DNA from 3 places in the Streptomyces sp. NPDC058221 genome. Region 2 is predicted to be linked to each of the others. Evidence: riboswitches for the same ligand, from Rfam matches in the RefSeq annotation. Region 2 holds a riboswitch; each other region holds the start of a gene.
What was found. A riboswitch is a leader RNA that binds a small molecule or an ion and turns the genes downstream of it on or off. The one in region 2 is predicted to bind S-adenosylmethionine.
Positions count from the first base shown of each region.

Region 1: another riboswitch for S-adenosylmethionine. It lies ahead of ACFVW8_RS03970 (hypothetical protein); the one in region 2 lies ahead of ACFVW8_RS18700 (glutathione S-transferase family protein).
Region 3: another riboswitch for S-adenosylmethionine. It lies ahead of thrC (threonine synthase); the one in region 2 lies ahead of ACFVW8_RS18700 (glutathione S-transferase family protein).

Region 1 is NZ_JBHVWF010000006.1:93,438-100,117, forward strand. Features, by position in the region: gene ACFVW8_RS03965 (phosphocholine-specific phospholipase C) at 1-2,017, shown strand, start outside; SAM riboswitch class IV at 2,158-2,267, shown strand; gene ACFVW8_RS03970 (hypothetical protein) at 2,318-2,710, shown strand; gene ACFVW8_RS03975 (cytochrome P450) at 2,912-4,207, shown strand; gene ACFVW8_RS03980 (cytochrome P450) at 4,204-5,460, shown strand; gene ACFVW8_RS03985 (TIGR03854 family LLM class F420-dependent oxidoreductase) at 5,530-6,423, shown strand; gene ACFVW8_RS03990 (protein kinase) at 6,643-6,680, opposite strand, start outside.
Region 2 is NZ_JBHVWF010000053.1:25,610-32,289, forward strand. Features, by position in the region: gene ACFVW8_RS18695 (ATP-binding cassette domain-containing protein) at 1-1,226, shown strand, start outside; gene ACFVW8_RS18700 (glutathione S-transferase family protein) at 1,283-1,990, opposite strand; SAM riboswitch class IV at 2,342-2,487, opposite strand; gene ACFVW8_RS18705 (amino acid ABC transporter permease) at 3,046-4,050, shown strand; gene ACFVW8_RS18710 (amino acid ABC transporter ATP-binding protein) at 4,149-4,913, shown strand; gene ACFVW8_RS18715 (ABC transporter substrate-binding protein) at 5,015-6,040, shown strand; gene ACFVW8_RS18720 (GNAT family N-acetyltransferase) at 6,126-6,680, shown strand, end outside.
Region 3 is NZ_JBHVWF010000003.1:141,726-148,405, forward strand. Features, by position in the region: gene ACFVW8_RS02380 (trehalose-6-phosphate synthase) at 1-1,194, opposite strand, end outside; gene ACFVW8_RS02385 (hypothetical protein) at 1,291-3,105, opposite strand; gene ACFVW8_RS02390 (glucosyl-3-phosphoglycerate synthase) at 3,141-4,094, opposite strand; SAM riboswitch class I at 4,248-4,374, shown strand; gene thrC (threonine synthase) at 4,392-5,684, shown strand; gene ACFVW8_RS02400 (MoaD/ThiS family protein) at 5,716-5,994, shown strand; gene ACFVW8_RS02405 (cold-shock protein) at 6,443-6,649, shown strand.

The sequences.
Region 1 (6,680 bases), on a different contig from region 2:
CGCCTTCTCCGGGTTGTCGAGCAGCATCGCCCGTGCCGCGTCGCTTCCCGCGAAGGGCAGCACCGGCACGATCCAGGATGTCGAGCACATCGTCGTGCTGATGCAGGAGAATCGTTCCTTCGATCACTACTTCGGCACCATGAAGGGTGTGCGGGGTTTCGGTGACCCTCGTCCGGTGACGCTGCCCGGCGGGAAGCCGGTCTGGCACCAGAAGGACGGGCTCGGCAAGGAGGTGCTGCCGTTCCGGCCGCCGGCCGATGATCTCGGGCTGCAGTTCCTCCAGGATCTGAACCACGACTGGGCCGGTGGGCACCGCGCTTTGAACAAGGGTGCGTACGACCAGTGGGTGCCCGCCAAGACGGCGACGACGATGGCCCATCTCACCCGGGAGGACATCCCGTTCCACTACGCGCTCGCCGACGCGTTCACCGTCTGCGACGCGTACCACTGCTCGTTCCTCGGCTCGACCGACCCGAACCGGTACTACCTGTGGAGCGGGTACACCGGCAACGACGGCACCGGTGGCGGTCCTGTGCTCGGAAACGCCGAGGCAGGGTACGGCTGGACCACCTACCCCGAGCGGCTGGAGCAGGCAGGGGTGTCGTGGAAGGTCTACCAGGACATCGGTGACGGACTCGACGCCGCCGGGTCCTGGGGATGGATCGATGACGCCTACCGGGGGACTTACGGCGACAACTCGCTGCTTTATTTCAACAGTTACCGCGATGCCAAACCCGGCGACCCGCTCTTCGACAAGGCGCGCACCGGCACCGATGTCAAGAACGGCGACGGGCTCCTCGACGATCTGAAGGCGGACGTCCAGGCCGGGACGCTGCCCAAGATCTCGTGGGTGGTGTCTCCCGAGGCATACAGCGAGCACCCCAACTGGCCTGCCAACTACGGGGCCTGGTACATCTCACAGGTGCTGGACGCGCTGACATCCGACCCCGAGGTGTGGGGGCGTACCGCCCTCTTCGTCACCTACGACGAGAACGACGGCTTCTTCGATCATGTCGTGCCGCCGTTCGTGCCGTCCGGGGCCGCGCAGGGGCTGTCCACAGTGGACACCTCCGCCGACTACTTCCCCGGCGACATCGGCAACGGCGCCGGGCCGTACGGGCTCGGCCAGCGTGTGCCCATGACCGTCGTGTCCCCGTGGAGCACCGGCGGCTTCTCGTGTTCGGAGGTCTTCGACCACACCTCCGTCATCCGGTTCATGGAGGAACGCTTCGGCGTGCACGAGCCCAACATCTCGCCCTGGCGCCGCGCCGTCTGCGGCGATCTGACCTCGGCCTTCGACTTCGGCCGTTCGGACATCGAGCCGGTCTCGCTGCCTTCCACGGACGGGTACGCGCCGCCGGACGCCGACCGGCATCCCGACTACGTACCGGTGCCGCCGGCCACCGGCAGTGTGCCGAAGCAGGAGCCGGGCGGGCGGCCCACCCGGCCGCTGCGGTACGCGCCCCTCGTGGATGGGGTGGCCGACCCGGCCACCGGGAAGTACCAGCTCACCTTCAGCGGTGGCGACGCGGCCGGTGCGCAGTTCCTCGTGACGTCCGCGAACCGCACCGACGGGCCGTGGACGTACACCACCGAGGCGGGCAAATCACTCTCGGACAGTTGGAACACGGACTACTCCGGGGAGACGACCGACCTCGCGGTGCACGGCCCGAACGGCTTCCTGCGTGCGTTCCGGGGGCCCGGCAAGGCGGCGGGGCCGGAGGTGACGGCACGTCATGATGCCGTGAGCGGGGGGCTTGAGCTGACCTTCACCAATGCGGCGGCCGGGACGGTGCAGCTGACCGTGCGCAGCGCCGACGCCTACGGAGGAGGGGTGCAGACCTTCGCGGTCCGTGCGGGCGCGACCGTGAAGCACACAGTCGACCTGCGGGCCGGCAAGCGCTGGTACGACGTCACGGTGGTCTCCGACACGGACGAGACGTTTCTTCGCCGGTTCGCCGGGCATGTCGAGACGGGCGAGGCCGGTTCCAGCGACCCGGGCCTCGTCACCGCCTGACCGGACCGACGCCGGGATGGCGCGGTGTCAGGGGTGCACGGGGCCCGGCCCTGTGCACCCCTGACCGTCCGTCCGCTGTGCGGTGCCGCTCGTGGGGGCTGCGCCCCCGTGCGTCAGAGTGTGCGTTAGAGTTTTCGCCGGGTCATGAGTTCCAGCGTGTAGCCCCGGCTGGCTGGACGGCACCCCGCTCCGCTGCGGGTGCTCCGGGTGACGACCTGCCCCGTGCGCGAGGTGCGGGGAACAGCGGACCGCGGTGCAGAGCGCTCGGGGTCCATCATCCCCGGAAGGCGAGACCTCACCATGCTGCGTCACCTCACCGAGAACGGTTCCGTCCGGAGCGACGGCTGCGACCGTTACGCCGCGGGCCATCAGGTGCACTGGATCCACGCCAAGAAGTGCCGCCAGGAGCCGGGGCAGGCCGTCGAGATCCTCTTGACGGCCGGCGACGTCAGTGACGGCGGGTGGGTGGAACTGCGTGCCGCCTTCGACTACGCGGGTGACCTCCCGCCGGTGTGGACCCATGCCCCGGATGTGCTGCGGGAGGCGCTCTCCGGTCATCGCGGACGCGTGTACTGGCTGCCCCGGTGGCATGCGCTGAAGCTCGTGGTCGGCGACAGCCGGGTCGCAGGGCTTGTCAACGTCGCGTTCGAGGGCGGGGAGTTGTGCGGCGTATCCGGCTCCGGGCGGGAGTAGCCCGGGGCCCGGCGGGCGTGGTTGTGAGGCGAGGCGATGGTCAATTATGGCGAGATGTCAGGCAGTTGCGCCGGACTGCTTGGCTGGGCTTGCAGATTTGATCGGTGTTGACCGATGTGGCGTCACATAAAATCCTTATAGTGAACGTGCGTTGATCGCATGATCGTGACGCGTGAAGCTTCCGCCACAGGAGTCAGGACGATGACGCGCCCATCCTCCGCAGAGCCCGCGCCCGCCTCGCCCCCTTCGGAGTGCCCCGCGCACGTGGGGCCGGGCGCCGTGCCGCTCAGCGGCCCCTCCTTCCAGACCGAGCCGCGCGCCGTCTATCGCGCGATGCGGCGTGATCACGGGCCGGTCGTCCCCGTGGAGCTGGCCGGCGGATTCCCTGCCTGGCTGGTCATCGGGTACCGCGAACTGCACCACGTCACCAGCGACGGCGAGCTGTTCCCGCGCGATGTCGGCCTGTGGAACCAGTGGGAGTACATACCCGAGGACTGGCCCCTGCTGCCCATGGTGGGACGGCCCCTGCCGTCCATCTACTTCAGTGCGGGGGAGGAGCACCGGCGGCACGCGAGGATGGTCGGTCCCGCGCTGGAAGGGGCCGACCCGTTCGAGATCCGCAGCCACTGCGAGCAGTTGGCCGACCGGCTGATCGACAGCGTGTGCAGCCGGGGTACCGCGGACCTCGTCGCCGAGTTCTGTGAGCCCCTTCCCGTGCTCGTCCTCGCGCGTCTGGTCGGGTTCCCCGATGACGAAGGCGCGGACATCGCCCAGGTGTTGAAGGACCTGGCCGACGGCGGCCCGGGTGCGCAGGAGGCTCATCTGCGCTTCGGGGAGCACATGCAGCGGCTGGTGGCAGCCAGGCGCGCCGAGCCCGGGGACGACGTGACCTCCCGGATGCTGGCCTTTCCCGAGGCCTTCACCGACGAGGAGTACATGCTCGACCTGATGGCCATCACGGCCGCCGGGCACCTCACCACCGCCGACTGGATCAGCAACTCGCTGCGGCTGATGCTCACCGAGGACGAGTTCGCCGACTCGATGGCCGGTGGCCGGCGCAGCGTGGCGGAGGCCATGAACGAGGTGCTCTGGGAGGACGGTCCGACCCAGATCCTCGCCGGACGCTGGGCCGCCAGGGACACCCAGCTCGGCGGGCAGCGGATCAAGGCGGGTGACATGCTGCTGCTCGGACTCGGCGCCGCCAACACCGACCCGCTGATCCGGCAGAACCTGTCGGGCGGCGGCGCCTCGGCCCAAGGCGGCAACGGCGCGCATCTGGCCTTCAGTCACGGCGAGTACCGGTGCCCCTTCCCCGCCCAGGAGATCGCCGAGATCATCGCCCGTACCGGCATCGAGGTGCTGCTCGACCGGTTGCCCGACCTTGAGCTCGGTGTGGCCGTCGCCGACCTCGTACGGCGGCCCTCCGCCTTTCTGCGCGGGACCACCTCGCTCCCCGTCCGGTTCACCCCCGTTCGTACGACAGGAGACCTCTCGTGAACTGCCCTCACGCCGCCGCGCGCGCAGCAGCCCCGGACGCCGGGACCGTCGTCATCGACCCCATGGTCCAGGACCTGGACGGGGAGACGGAAAGACTGCGCGGGGCCGGCCGGCTCGCGCGGATCGAGCTGCTCGGCGTACCCGCCTGGACGATCACCCGGCACGCAGACGCACGCCAGCTCCTGGTGGACCCCCGGCTGGTGAAGGACCTCGACGCGTGGGGGCTGTGGCAGAGCGGCGAGGTGACGCACGCCTGGCCGCTCATCGGGATGGTCGACGCCGGGCGTTCCATGTTCACCGTGGACGGCGCCGAGCACCGCCGGCTGCGCACCAAGACCTCCCAGGCACTCACCCCCCGCCGGCTGGAGGCCATCAGGCCCGACATCGAGAAGTTCACCGACGAGCTGCTGGACGCCCTCGCCGAAGGCGGCAGGGAGGGGGCGGTCGTCGACCTCAAGTCGGTGTTCGCGCAGCCGCTGCCCATGCGGGTCGTCGGCATGCTGATGGGCGTGGACCCCGCGGAGAACGCCATGCTGACCAAGCAGTACAAGGCCTTCTTCTCGATGCTCACCCCGCAGGACGAACGCCTCGCCCTGCTGGCCGAGCTGGACGTCTTCTACGCCGGGCTGGTCCGCGAGAAGGCCGCACGTCCCACCGACGACATCACCTCCGGGCTCATCCTGGCCGACGAGGGCGGCGAGCCGCTCACCGAGGAGGAGGTGGTGGGCAACCTCAAGGCGATGGTCGCGGCCGGGCACGAGACCACCATCGGGCTCATCCTCAATGCCGTACGGGCCCTGCTGGCCCACCCGGACCAGTTGCGGATGGTCCTCGACGGGGAGGTCTCCTGGGACACCGTGATCGAGGAGACACTGCGGTGGGACACCCCGACCACCCATCTGCTGATGCGGTTCGCCACCGAGGACATCCAGGTGGGCGACGACGTCATCGCCAAGGGCGAGGGCGTGGTCATCTCCTACCGGGTGATCGGCCGTGACGTCGAGCAGCACGGCGCGGACGCGGACGCCTTCGACGTCACCCGCCCCACCCCCATCCGGCACATGACCTTCGGCCACGGCCCGCACATCTGCCCCGGCGCCGCGCTGTCCCGGGTCGAGGCGGGGATAGCCCTGCCCGCCCTCTTCGCGCGCTTCCCCGGGCTGCGGCTCGCGGTGCCGGACGCGGAGATCCGCAAGCTTCCGGTGATGACCCAGAACGACATGGAGGCCTTCCCCGTACTGCTCGAAGCGTGAGCTCGGGCCGGCCGGACGCAGGCCGGTAGCCGCGCCCGGCCGGCCGGTGGCGCGCGTACTGTGGTGGGCATGAAGATCCGCTTCGGAGTGGGGCTCGGCGCCGGTTCGTCCCTGTCGGATTTCAGCCGGATCGTCGACCGTCTCGAGAGTGACGGCGTGGATTCGCTCTGGCTGTCCGAGCACATCTACTCGGACGCCGTGGACCCCTTCATCGGAATGGCCCACGCCCTGTCCCGCACGACCCGGCTCAAGGTGGGCACCTCGGTCGCGGTGCTGCCGGGCCGCCATCCGGTGCTGGTCGCGAAGCAGCTGGTCTCGCTGGCCGGTCTGGCACCACGTCGCGTGCTGCCGGTGTTCGGGCTGCAGCCGGCCCGGCCCGACGAACGGGAACTGTTCCCCGCGCCGGAGGGCCGCCGCGGTGCGCTGTTCGACGAGTCCCTGGAGCTGCTGCGGGCCTCGCTGGGCGGGGAGGTCGCCGGGTTCGACGGGGAGTACCTCGCGGTCGGGTCCGCGCGGATCGCGCCGCTGCCCGCCAGGCCCCTGGACATCTGGCTCGGGGGAAGCGCACCCGCAGGCCTCCGCAGGGTCGGGCGGTACGGGGACGGCTGGCTGGGGTCCTTCCTCACGCCCGAAGCGGCGGGTCGGGCCCGCGAGACGATCCAGGCGGCGGCCGGGGAAGCCGGACGGGAGATCGAGTCCGACCACTTCGGGATCAGTCTCACCGTGGCGGAGGACGGCATCCCTCAGGAGCTGGCCCGGGCGGTTCACCGGCGCGCCCCGCAGAGCGATCCGCGGGATCTCGTCGCCGACGGATGGCCGGAACTCCACCGGCTGCTGGACGGCTATATCGAGGCGGGCCTCAGCAAGTTCGTGATCTATCCCGCCGGGGCCGGGGCCGGGGCCCAGCCCTTCGATTCCTTCCTGGCCCGGTTCGAGACGGAACTGCTGCCCCGGCAGAACTGAGCACCGCGGGGCCGACGTGCGCAGGACCAGCGCCGTGTCGAGTCCCGAACCGGGCTTCGACAGCGCACCTGGCCCCCACCTGCGGATCATCGGTAATGGAGGTGGCTACCCGCCAGGTGCCTCACCTACGGCGGCAGATGGTATGGGGCGAGGCGGTGGCGAACACCGCGGCGATCTGCGCCATGGGCACCGGCGCCCCTTGTCGTCGCCGACGCTGTGTTACCAGTTGATGCTGATCTGCTTGCGCTGCGTGCCGG
Region 2 (6,680 bases):
ACCTCGGCTCCTCCCTCACCGACACCACTTATGTCTTCGACGAGCCCACCGCCGGCCTGCACCCCCACGACATCCAGCGGATGAACAACCTGTTGCTGCGCCTGCGGGACAAGGGCAACACGGTGCTCGTCGTGGAGCACAAGCCGGAGACGATCGCCATCGCCGACCATGTCGTCGATCTCGGACCCGGTGCCGGTACGGCGGGCGGAACGGTGTGCTTCGAGGGCACCGTCAAGGGGCTGCGGGCCGGGGGCACGGTCACGGGCCGTCATTTCGACGACCGGGCCACGCTCAAGGAGGCATTGCGCAAGCCCACCGGCGCGCTGGAGATCCGCGGCGCGCAGGCGAACAACCTCTCCGACGTCGACGTCGACATCCCGCTCGGGGTCCTCACCGTCGTCACCGGCGTGGCCGGCTCCGGCAAGAGCTCGCTGATCCACGGATCGGTCTCGGGCCTGGACGGTGTGGTGTCGATCGACCAGAGCGCGATCCGCGGTTCGCGACGGAGCAACCCCGCGACGTACACCGGCCTGCTCGACCCGATCCGCAAGGCGTTCGCGAAGGCCAACGGCGTCAAGCCGGCACTCTTCAGCGCCAACTCCGAGGGTGCCTGCCCCGGTTGCAACGGGGCGGGCGTCATCTACACCGACCTCGCGATGATGGCCGGCGTCGCCACCGTCTGCGAGGAGTGCGAGGGGAAACGGTTCCTGGCCTCGGTGCTGGAATACCGCCTCGGCGGCCGCGACATCAGTGAGGTGCTCGCGATGTCGGTGACCGAGGCCGAGGAGTTCTTCGGCGACGGCGAGGCGCACACCCCGGCCGCACACCGCATCCTCGGCAGGCTCGCCGACGTGGGGCTCGGCTACCTCAGCCTCGGTCAGCCGCTCACCACGCTCTCCGGCGGCGAGCGGCAACGACTCAAGCTCGCCACCCACATGGCCGAGAAGGGCGGCGTCTACGTCCTTGACGAACCGACCACCGGCCTCCACCTCGCCGATGTCGAGCAGCTGCTCGGCCTGCTCGACCGGCTCGTCGACTCCGGCAAGTCGGTCATCGTCATCGAGCACCACCAGGCGGTCATGGCACACGCCGACTGGATCATCGATCTGGGGCCCGGAGCAGGTCATGACGGCGGCAGGCTCGTCTTCGAGGGGACCCCCGCCGATCTCATCGCCGACCGCTCCACGCTCACCGGCGAGCACCTCGCGGCCTACGTCGGCGCCTGACCCGGGTGGCGCAGCGGGGGTCCCGACGGGACCCCCGCGTCTGGCGTGCACAGGCGTCAGGCGCAGTTGACGTCGAGCGGGTCGGCGCACACCGAGAACAGCACCATGTCGTCACCGCCGGGGAAGGCGGGGTGCTCGCCGAGACGGCGTACGTAGCCCCGGAGCCGGGGATACGTGGCGAGTGCGGCCGGGCCGAGATGGACGAGCGCCACCCACAGGTCCACATCCGCAGCCGTCAGCCCTTCGCCCAGGACGTGGGGCCGCAGGGTGAGGTACTGGTCCACCAGGTCCAGCGCCGCCGATCGTTCCGACGGCCCGGCGAAGGGGGTGACGTCCTGGTCGAGCAGGTCACACAGGGCGTCGATGTCCGCGGCGAGCTCAGTCGGGCGCAGCGCGGAGGGGCAGGCCTCGTCGTGGCCGGAGAGCAGGCCCGCCAGGTCGCGGAGTATGTCGGGAGTGTGGTTGCTGACGATCCGTCCGCTCCAGCGGTCGCACAGCGCGGGCGCCGTCAGCGGCCCGTCGTAGTGGTGCATCGTGGCCTCGTACGCACTGCGCAGCGAGGCGAGGGCTTCGGGTGTCTCGGCGGGGTGTCCCACGAGTGTGGTGGCGACCGAGTCCTGGAGACCGAGCAGGCCGAGAGTGATCGAGATACGCAGCGAGCGCGGACAACGGGCCGACAGGAACAGCTCGTAGCGGTGCGGAGCGGGGTAGAAGCCGCCGGCCAGACCGACCCCGATGCGGCTGTGGATGCGGGAGGACGGCACGGCCACCTGAGGACGAGGAGGCGTGGCACACGGACTCGGTCCGGATGGGATCGAGCTGCACGTGATCGAGTTGCCTGTGCTGGAACTGCGCGAAGCTGTCTCGGGCATGACTCTCCCTATGGGGATCCCGGTGGGAACGAGGAAGCCACCGCCGCCTTGTGGGCACCAGCGGCCGGATGTGGAACGACTGCGCTTTTGTGCCGGTCCGGACCGCGAGGTGCGGGCCGGCACGCGTCCGGGATTCCGGGCTAGTAAGCGCTGGAGACACGCAGCAGATCGATGTGCAGGCGCCTCGTCAAGCCGTTCCTGGACAATTCCCACCCGTCCCGACTCCGGGGCTCGCGAGACGCGAGACCACGCTTGTCCCGCCACACCGGCGGGACCCGGTCGTCACCCGGGGCACCCCGTCGCGGTGGAAGGGTTGCCTGCCAGCGAGCCGGGGCCGATGACCCCGTGAGCAGGACCGATCCTGCACGGGGGCGCTGACAATCGTGACCGTCCACGCCAGTTTCGGTCCGCGGCGTGACGCCGTCAAGAAGGCCGTACGGGCCGTCTCGCCTGGTGGTCACGGGCGTTGACATTCCTGACGGTGCATGCCTAACTTGCGGCGCGGAACGCCTCCGGGCGTCAGTGAAAAGCCCTGGCTCGCCGGCCGGCGGCCGGCGGCCCTCGCACGGGGCCCCCAGGTGGGACCGGACCGGATGAAGTCCGGCAGGCGCGAGGCCCCGCGGGGGCGGAATGGTGACGGTGAGAGCGATGCACGCAGCTGAGGGGATGGCCGCCTGGCGGTCCCGCGGCCGCGTGATGCTCTGCGCCGACCGCTCCGTCGACCTGCAGCGCGTCAGCAGCGCACTGTGTACCGCCGCCTGTCGCGGCCTCTGTCTCTGTCGAGGCTGACGGTCCTCTGATTCCCTGACGTCCACCGCTGTCGCGGTGTGCCCTCGCCCCGTCCGGCCCCGTTCCGTGCTGTACGCCCTGCCGCGCCGAGTCGTCCCGGCCGGCGCGGCGGCGCTGCCGTCCGCGGTCCGGGCTGTCCGCATCCGCTGGAGCCCTCCGTGAGTGATTCCCCCGGCCTCGCTGTGTCCTCCGGGTCAGCGCCGCCCGCCGAGGCGGAACCCCGCCTCGATCCACCCGCCGAACCGAAACCCCTGGCCCCGCAGCGGGTCCGGCCGCTGCTGCGTCCCGGCCGCTGGATCGTCAGCGCCGTCGTGCTCGTGCTGGTCGCCCAGATCATCCACGGCCTGGTGACCAACCCCTTCTACCAGTGGGACCGGTTCCAGTACTGGTTCCTGCGCCCCACCATCCTCGAAGGCCTCCTTGTCACCCTTGAAGTCGCCGTATACAGCGCGGTGTTGGGGCTCATCGGCGGTGTGCTGCTGGCCCTGGCCAGACTCTCCCCGAGCCCGGTGCTGCGCGCGGTCAGCTGGGTGTACACCTGGCTGTTCCGATCGGTCCCGCTGATCGTGATCCTGCTGTTCCTCTACAACTTCAGCGCGCTCTACCGGACGCTGAGCGTGGGAGTGCCGTTCGGCCCGGCGTTCTTCAGCTTCGACGAGTCGCGCCTCGCCACCGACATGGTCGTCGCCGTGATCGGTCTCAGCCTGAACGAGGCGGCGTACGCCTCCGAAGTGGTGCGTGGCGGCATCCTCTCCGTCGACCAGGGCCAGCACGAGGCGGCATCCGCCCTCGGCCTCCCGAAGCGGTACCAGTTCGCGAAGATCGTCTTCCCGCAGGCCCTGCGCTCCATCACCCCCAACTACGTCAACCAGCTGATAGGCCTGGTCAAGGGCACCTCGCTGGTGTTCTACGTCTCGCTGCTCGACCTGTTCGGCTCCGTACAGAGCATGGGCAGCACCTATCCCGGCGACATTGTGCCGCTGCTGCTGGTCGCCACCGCCTGGTACCTGATCCTCACCAGCGTGGTGTCCGTCATCCAGTTCTACGTCGAGCGGTACTACTCCCGGGGCGCGCTGCGCACCCTGCCGCCGACCCCGTTGCAGAGGCTGCGGACCGGCCTGGGCGAACTGCGGGTCAGGGTCCGGAAGGAGACGGCGATATGACCGCCAAGGCGACCGGGCCGGCGGAGCCGACCGATTCGGCCGGGGCAACAGGGACGGCAGACACGGCGCCGGCGGCCGACGCCGTCGGGACGCCTGCGATACGCCCTGCCGCTGTCGAAGTGCACGATGTGCACAAGTGGTACGGCTCCCAACGCGTCCTGGACGGTGTTGCGCTGACCGTGCGGCCCGGGGAGGTCATGGTCGTCCTCGGACCGTCCGGCTCAGGCAAGTCCACTCTCCTGCGGGTGATCAACCACCTGGAGAAGCCCGAGGTCGGCCACGTCAGTCTGAACGGGGAGCTGATCGGCGTACGGAGGCACCGCGGGCGGCTCAAGGAGCTGAGCGAGCGGGCCATCCTCGTGCAGCGCAGCCGCATCGGGTTCGTCTTCCAGAACTTCAATCTCTTCCCGCATCTGACCGTGCTGGACAATGTGGCCGCTGCTCCGGTGGCGACCGGAAAGCTGACCAGGCCCGAGGCCCGGGAGGTGGCCCGCGACCTGCTCGCCCGGGTGGGGCTCGCGGACCGGGCCACCGCCTATCCGCGTCAGCTGTCCGGCGGCCAGCAGCAACGGGTGGCCATCGCCCGGGCCCTCGCCCTGCGGCCCGGGGTCATCCTCTTCGACGAGCCGACCTCCGCGCTCGACCCCGAGCTGGTCGGCGAGGTGCTGGCCGTGATCAAGGATCTGGCCGGCAGCGGCACCACTCTCCTGGTCGTCACGCACGAGATCGGCTTCGCCCGCGAGGTCGCCGACCGGGTGGTCTTCATGGACGGCGGCCGGATCGTCGAACAAGGCCCGCCCGAGCAGGTGCTGGACCACCCGCGGCACGAGCGGACCAGGGACTTCCTGAGCAAGGTGCTCTGAGCCCGCCCCGCCCGTCACACCTACCCGGCCCCTCGTACCTGGGCCGCGCCCCGACGCCCCTGCGCCATACACCCTCACCGCATCCGACAAGGACAGCCACCATGCGCACCCTCATCCTCCGCAGCAGATTCCGCCGCGGTCTGGCCGCCTCCGCCGCCTTCGCCTCGCTCGCCGTCGGGCTCGCCGCGTGCGGCGGTGACGGCGACGCCGCGACCAGGACCGACAGTGCACCGGCCGGAACGGTCACCGTCGGCGCACTCTCCAACGGCGCCGCCGAGGAGACCGAACTCAAGGTGCCCGAGGTGAAGTCGATCAGCGCCGAGCTGCCCAAGTCGGTGGCCGGCAGGGGCAAGCTGGTGATCGGCGTGGGCGCGCTGCCGGCCGGCTTCCCGCCCCTCGCGTACGTGGGCGAGGACCAGAAGACCCTCACCGGCGCCGAACCCGATCTCGGCCGGCTGGTCGCTGCGGTCCTCGGGCTGGAGCCCGAGCTGAAGAACTCGACCTGGGAGAACATGTTCGTCGGCATCGACAGCGGCAAGGTCGACGTGGCCCTGTCGAACGTCACCGACACCGAGGAGCGCAAGCAGAAGTACGAGTTCGCCTCCTACCGGCAGGACAACCTCGCCTTCGAGGCCTTGAAGAAGAGCACCTGGAACTTCGACGGCGACTACCGGAATCTGGCCGGCCGGACCGTCGCCGTCAGCGCAGGCACCAACCAGGAGAGGATCCTGCTGGAGTGGAAGGCGAAGCTGGCGAAGGAGGGCAAGAAGCTCACCGTCAAGTACTACCAGGACAACAACGCCACGGCGCTCGCTCTGTCCAGCGGGAAGATCGACCTCTCCTTCGGCCCCAACCCCGGTATCGCGTACCACGTCACCCGGACCGCGAAGACCCCCAACCCGACGCGTACCGCAGGCACGTTCTCCGGTGCGGGCGCGACTCTCCAGGGACTGATCGCGGCAACCGCGAAGAAGGACAGCGGACTGGCGAAGCCGCTCGCCGACGCGATCAACCATCTGATCAAGAACGGCCAGTACGCCAAGTGGCTCGCCGCCTGGAACCTCTCCAACGAGGCCGTGCCCTCCTCCCTGGTCAACCCGCCCGGACTGCCGCTCGACAACTCCTGACCCGCGCCCCCGCCGAGGGGCGGCGCCGCCACGAGCCGGCCGCGCCGTCCCGGCCACGTCCCAGATACGGAGACTCAGCACCGCCATGTCCACCAGCGTCCATCACGCTCCGCCGCCGAGACCGGCACCGCCGCACATCCTGGACAACGCCGCCTGGGCCGCGCTGACCGGTCCGCACGCCCACCTCGCCCAGCGGATCGGCGGGGCCGCCCGCTACCCCACGGACGTGTCACCGTTCAGCGCCCTCAGGGACCCCGCCGACCCGCGGGCCTGGGACGATCTGGCCACCCTGATCGGGCCGGGCAACGCCACCCCCGTCTCCGGAGCACGCACGGTGCCCGGCGGCTGGACGGTCGAAAGCAGCGTTGACGGCGTCCAACTGGTCGACACCGCCCTGCGCGCCGGACCCGCCCCCGAAGCGGAACGGCTCCGGCCCGCCGACGTACCCGAGATCCTCGACCTGATCGCCCTCACCCAGCCGGGCCCCTTTCTGCCCCGCACCATCGAACTCGGCAGCTACCTGGGCATCCGGCACCACGGACGGCTGATCGCCCTGGCCGGAGAACGCCTGCACCCGCCGGGCTGGACGGAGATCAGCGCCGTCTGCACCCACCCGGACCACCGGGGCCGGGGCCTGGCC
Region 3 (6,680 bases), on a different contig from region 2:
CCCGGCCTCCCGCGACAGCACCAGCGCGCAGCCGTGGTCGGAGACGACCGGGACCTCCTTGGCGACCAGGTTCATCCCGTCCCGGATGGGGTTGACGAGTGCCACGTCGGCCAGCCGGTACGCGGCCAGTGAGCGGGCGAAGTCGTCCTTCACATGGAGCACGACCGGGGTCCAGTCAGCCGTCCCGTACACCGTATTGATGTCGTCGGCGACGCGCTGCACCTCGGCCGTGTACTCCCGGTACACCGCGAGGTCCTGCCGCGAGGGGTAGGCGAACGCGATGTGGACGACGCGGCCGCGCCACTCGGGCCGCTCGTCGAGCAGGGCCCGGTAGGCGAGCATCCCGCGGACGATGTTCTTGGACAGCTCGGTGCGGTCCACCCGCACGACGGTCTTCCGGCCCGGGCCCACCTGCTCGCGCAGCGCCGCCATCCGTTCGTCCACGTCCGCCTCGTGCGCGCGGCGGCGCAGGAAGTCCGCGTCGGCGCCGAGCCCGTGCACACCGATGCGGGTGCGCCCGGTGCCGCCGAGGATCTCCGTACAGCAGCCGATGAAGGCGTCCGCCCAGCGCCGGGTCAGGAAGGCCGCCCGGTCGGCGCCGAGGATGCCGTGCAGCAGCTGCTCGGCGATGTCGTCGGGCAGCATCCGGAAGTAGTCGACGGGCGCCCACGGGGTGTGCGAGAAGTGGCCGATCCGCAGGTCGGGGCGGAGCTCGCGGAGCATGCCGGGCACCAGCGCCAGGTGGTAGTCCTGCACCAGGACCGCCGCGCCCTCGCCCGCCTCCTCGGCGAGCGCCTCGGCGAAGGCCCGGTTGTAGGTCTCGAACGAGGCCCACTGCCGGCGGAACTCCGCGTCGAAGACGGGCTCCACGGGGGTCTGGTAGAGCAGGTGGTGGACGAACCAGAGCACCGAGTTCGCGATGCCGTTGTACGCGTCGGCGTGCACCTGCGCGTCGATGTCGAGCATCCGTACACCCGGCTCACCGACCCCGCGCCGCACCGCCTCGCGGTCGCCGTCGCCCAGCGCGGCGCAGACCCACATCTTGTCGTCGACGGCGCTCAGTCCGGAGACGAGCCCGCCCCCGCCGCGTTTCGCGTCGAGCGAGCCGTCCTCGCCCAGCGTGTACGAGACCGGACCGCGGTTGGACGCGACGAGTACCTGGGAGGCGGACTGGGGGGCGTGCTCGGAGACCATGTTGCGGAATCTAGCCCGATCACGAACCGCGCAAACGTGCGTGCGGCCGCGCTCCCGGGGGAGTGCGGCCGCACGCGGGCGGACAGCGGGGCCGGGTCAGCCGTTGCGGGAGCGTCCGCGGGTCAGCCCGAAGGCGACGCTTCCGGTCGCGCCGAGAGCGAGTGCGAGGGCTCCCAGCAGCCACAGCTGCTCATGGCCGGTGCCGGTGGCGGCCATCGAGCCGCCGTCGTACCCGGCCGGCGGGGCGGGGGGACCGGGCGGCGTCGGCCGGTGCTGGTGGGTCACCGAGGGGGACGGCTCCGGGTGGCCGGCTCCGGGGTCGGGGGAGTGGCTCGGCGGCGGGGGCGGCGTCGGGTCGGGCTTCTCGACGACCGGAGTCACGCCGCAGCCCGGGTCGGTGCTGCCCGGTTCGCAGTTGGAGCGCGGCGACTGCACGTCGATGCCGTTGTGGAGTCTGCCGTCGCCGGTGGCCGGGTCGTTGACGGTGAGGGAGTACGTCACGGTCGCGGTCTTCCCGGCCGGGATGTCGCCCAGGTAGCCGATCCGCGGTGCCTGGTACGAGACGTTCCCGAGGGTCGCCCGGGCGTCGTCGTTGTAGACGGCGTCGTCGAGGTTGTCGCCGAGGTCGTCGGTGAATTTGGCGTTCGGGTAGTCGAGCGAGCTGATGTTCTTCGCACGGACGGTGTACGTGACGGTGTCACCGGGAGCGACGGCGCCGGACGGCGAGGCGGTCTTGGAGATCTCCAGGTCCGGTACGGGGACGGAGAACGCCAGCGCGGACGGGACGTACGTGTCGCCCTTGGTGCCGAAGGTCAGCGTGGTCGAGGTGTCGCCGGGCCGGATGGTGTCGTCGGGTACCTCGAACTCCTTGGCGTCGATGCTCAGGTTGTTGACGTAATCCGGATCGGCGGAGCCGTCGGCGGCGCTGACGAAGAAGTTGTTGGTGTTGCCCGTGTGGGGCTCGGTGACGTTCCGGTCCTCGATCAGGAAGCGGTCGCCGGGGGTGTTCCAGTCGCCCTCGTACGCGGTCACGGAGGCGCGGATCTTCCCGTGGCCCGAGCGGTAGAAGCCGTCCACCCCGACCGTGGTGTCGGGTGAGGTGGAGCGCTGGAGCACGTGGCCGCCGTAGACGTAGACGTTGCGGCGTTCGGGGGCGTAGGTCTCGTCCGGTGCGTCGTAGGCGTAGACGACGGTGAGCGACCAGCCCGCCACGCAGCCCTTGCCGTTGGCGGACCAGATGTCGCCGACGGCGACGGGGAGCGGTGCTCCGGTGCCGGTGACCCGGCCGAACGCGGCGGTGACGTCGGCCTCGCCCGTGTAGTAGTGCGGGCCGTTGGTGGTCGAGGGGTCCTGGACCAGGTCCTCGGCGGAGACCTTCCCGGCCGGGGCGCCGTCGACCCCGATGGCGGGGACGGCGTCCAGCGGCTCACCGGGGGAGCCCGCCACATCGGCGCCTGAGATGTCGCAGCGCTTCAGCGCGCTGCCGCTGGGGCCCCGGTAGGTGCCGTCGTTGCCGCCCCAGAACAGCCGGGCGTACGTCACCCGGGCGCCGGGCGGGACGGTGACGCGGCCGGTGCTCGACCCGAAGCCGTCCGTGGTGCCCGCGGTGTTCAGCCGCTGCATGTCGAAGGTGTTGTTGTTGTCCCGGCCCTGGCCGGATGCGGCGACGGCGCACCGGCCGGCCATGTCGGCGGGGCTGGTGGGGCAGCCCATGACGGTGTTGCCGACGGTCCTGAAGTCGCCGTACACGGCCTCGTCGTAGCGCTGGGCGAACGGCGAGACGACATCGGCGGCCGCGGGGGCGGCATGGACGAGTCCGGTGACGGCGGTGCTCAGCAGGGCCAGGGCGGCGAGGGAGACCGGCAGTCTGCGGCTCCGGCGCAGCATGGTCATGAATGGGGGGAATGCCATGCAGCGAACTTAAAGAAGATTTACGCCTTAATCGGTCACGCCGCGCGGTGCGAGACGTACTCCGCGATCTCGCACATCGGCGGCCGCTCCTCGGTGTCCACCGCGTACGTGTGCGGGACGAAACCGCGCTCGCCCCGCTCGAACTGGGTCAGCGAGGGCCGGACCAGATGCCCCCGGGAGAGCCGCAGCTGCGCGGTCCGGTAGATGGCCGCCGCCATCCGGCCGAGCGCCTGGCCGTCCTGATGGCGGTGTTTCCGGACGCCGACGTCGACCTGGCCGAGCGCGTCCAGGCCGACCGTGTGCAGGGCGTCGACGAGCAGCCCCAGCTCCACTCCGTAACCGACCGGGAACGGCAGCTGTTCGAGCAGGGAGCGGCGCACGGCGTACTCGCCGCCCAGCGGCTGGACGAAGCCGGCCAGCTGCGGCCAGTGCAGATTGAGCAGCGGCCGTGCCACCAGCTCGGTGACCCGTCCGCCCTGACCTGCGGTGTCGCCGAGCGGGCGGTCGTACATCGCCTTGACGAACTGCACCGAGGGGTCGGTCAGCAGCGGACCGACGATGCCGGAGACGAAGTCGGCCGAGAAGTCCTTCAGATCCGCGTCGATGAAGCAGACGATGTCACCGCCGGTCACCAGAAGTGACCGCCAGAGCACCTCGCCCTTGCCGGGCACGGCCGGGATGCGGGGCAGGACCGCGTCCCGGTGGATCACCCGGGCACCGGCCCGGCGCGCGACCTCGGCGGTGGAGTCCGTGGAGCCGGAGTCGATCACCACGAGTTCGTCGACCAGCCGGACCTTCTCCATGAGCTCGCGCCGGATCGTCGTGACGATGTCCCCGACCGTCGCCGCCTCGTTCAGCGCCGGCAGCACGACGCTCACGCTCCCGCTCCCGCTGTGCGGGTCGTTCCTGGCGGCCAGAAGCCGGTCCAGCGGACGGTCGGCGGCCGACCAGGAACGCCTGGTCAGCCAGCGTTCGACCTCTTCCAGCACGGTCGATACTCCCTGTGTGTGATCCATCTCGCGGTTCGGACGACTATCTCAACAGTCCGGTGCTTCGGTTACAGTCTTGAACAACGCAGATGGCCGTCGCATGCCGGGGGCCGTCCGCCGATAAACGCCTGGATCGATGGTCCAGTGCCATAGCGCTCATCCAGAGGGACAGAGGGAACGGCCCGTTGAAGTCCCGGCAACCCTCCTGCCGACCGCGAGGTTCGGTAGGGAAGGTGCCAATTCCGTCTTGTGGCGAAATGCGTCACAAGGAAGATGAGGAGAAAGGGCCTCGCCACCATGGCTGTTCAGACTGTTGAAGCAAACACCGACTCTTCTGTGGACCTCGGTCCCGCCGCGGCGCTTTCCTGCCGCGAGTGCGGAGAGCGATTCGAGCTCGGTCCGCTTTTCGCCTGTGTGACCTGTTTCGGGCCGCTCGAAGTGGCGTACGACCTGCCGAGCGGCTCCCCGGACGAGCTGAAGAAGCGCATCGAGGCCGGACCCAACAACATCTGGCGCTACGCGCCGCTGCTGCCGGTCCCCTCCGATGTCGCGGACAAGCCCAACATCAACCCCGGCTTCACCAAGCTGGTCAAGGCCGACAACCTCGCCCGTGAGCTGGGCGTCACCGGCGGTCTGTACGTCAAGGACGACTCCGGCAACCCGACGCACTCCTTCAAGGACCGCGTCGTCGCGATCGCCGTCGAGGCCGCCCGCGCCTTCGGCTTCACCACGCTCTCCTGCTCCTCCACCGGCAACCTGGCCGGAGCGGTCGGCGCCGCCGCCGCCCGGGCGGGCCTGCGGTCCTGCGTGTTCATCCCGCACGACCTGGAGCAGGGCAAGGTCGTCATGGCCGCGGTGTACGGCGGTGAGCTGGTCGGTATCGAGGGCAACTACGACGACGTCAACCGCTTCTGCTCGGAGCTCATCGGCGACCCGCTCGGTGAGGGCTGGGGCTTCGTCAACGTCAACCTGCGCCCGTACTACGGCGAGGGTTCCAAGACGCTCGCGTACGAGATCTGCGAGCAGCTCGGCTGGCAGCTGCCCGACCAGATCGTCATCCCGATCGCGTCCGGCTCGCAGCTCACGAAGATCGACAAGGGTCTCCAGGAGCTGATCAAGCTCGGTCTGGTCGAGGACAAGCCGTACCGGATCTTCGGCGCCCAGGCCGAGGGCTGCTCGCCGGTCTCCACCGCCTTCAAGGCCGGTCACGACGTCGTGCGGCCGCAGAAGCCGGACACCATCGCCAAGTCCCTGGCGATCGGCAACCCGGCCGACGGCCCGTACGTCCTGGACATCGCCCGCCGCACCGGCGGCGCCGTCGAGGACGTCAACGACGAGCAGGTCGTCGACGCGATCAAGCTCCTGGCGCGCACCGAGGGCATCTTCGCCGAGACCGCGGGCGGGGTGACCGTCGGCGTGACGAAGAAGCTGATCGAGGCCGGCCTGCTCGACCCGACGCTCACCACCGTCGTCCTGAACACAGGTGACGGCCTCAAGACGCTGGACGCGGTGGCCGCCACCTCGCAGGCGACGGCGACGATCCGTCCGAGCCTGGACGCCTTCCGCGCCGCCGGCCTCGGCACCAACTGACCTAACCGAGACTCCAGGAAGGGCACCCACCATGAGCGTCAAGGTCCGTATCCCCACCATCCTCCGCACCTACACGGGCGGCCAGGCCGAGGTCCCGGCCGAGGGCGCGACCCTCTCCCAGGTCATCGAGTCCCTGGAGAAGGACCACCCGGGCATCGCCGCCCGCGTCCTGGACGACCAGGGCAAGCTCCGCCGCTTCGTGAACGTGTACGTCAACGACGACGACGTGCGCTTTGAAGGCGGCCTGGAAGCGGTCACCCCGGACGGCGCCGGCGTCTCCATCATCCCGGCCGTCGCCGGCGGCTGCTGAGCCCTGCGGGGCCGAGCGGTTCCGACCGCCGGCTCCGACTGCACCGCGTCACCGCCATTGCCCCCTCCGCGACACAAGCGGAGGGGGCAATTCTGCATGGTTGAACGCGGTAGAGTGTGGGAAGTCCCCTCCGCTGCCCGTGCCCCCCGCATATGAGAATGCGCCCGGCCACGACAAGATGCAGCCAAAGTGCCTGAGCCTCTTGCGCCATAAGTCGCCTTTGCCTGGCCCGACTTGCCCAGGATCCTCACGGATTCCTCATATTCGGGCGCTCCGTGCTGCCCAGAATTCTCGTCCGATTGACCTGTTGCAGAGGGCAGTTGGGCAGATACATTCGGCCGCGGTCGACGCGTTCCGGCGCACGCACCCTCTCCTGTCGGAGGGTGAGTTCTGACCCAGGGCCGCGAAGTGCGGCCCTGTGCAAGGGCCAGTAATAGGGGAGTTAGGCATGGCTCAGGGCACCGTCAAGTGGTTCAACGCGGAGAAGGGGTACGGCTTCATCGCGGTCGACGGTGGTGCGGATGTTTTCGTCCACTACAGCGCGATCCAGATGGACGGATACCGCACCCTCGAAGAGGGTCAGCGAGTTGAATTCGAAATCTCGCAGGGCCAGAAGGGGCCGCAGGCGGACATGGTCAAGCTCGCCGTCGGCTGAGCTCGGCGCGGTCGGCCAACGACACTACTCA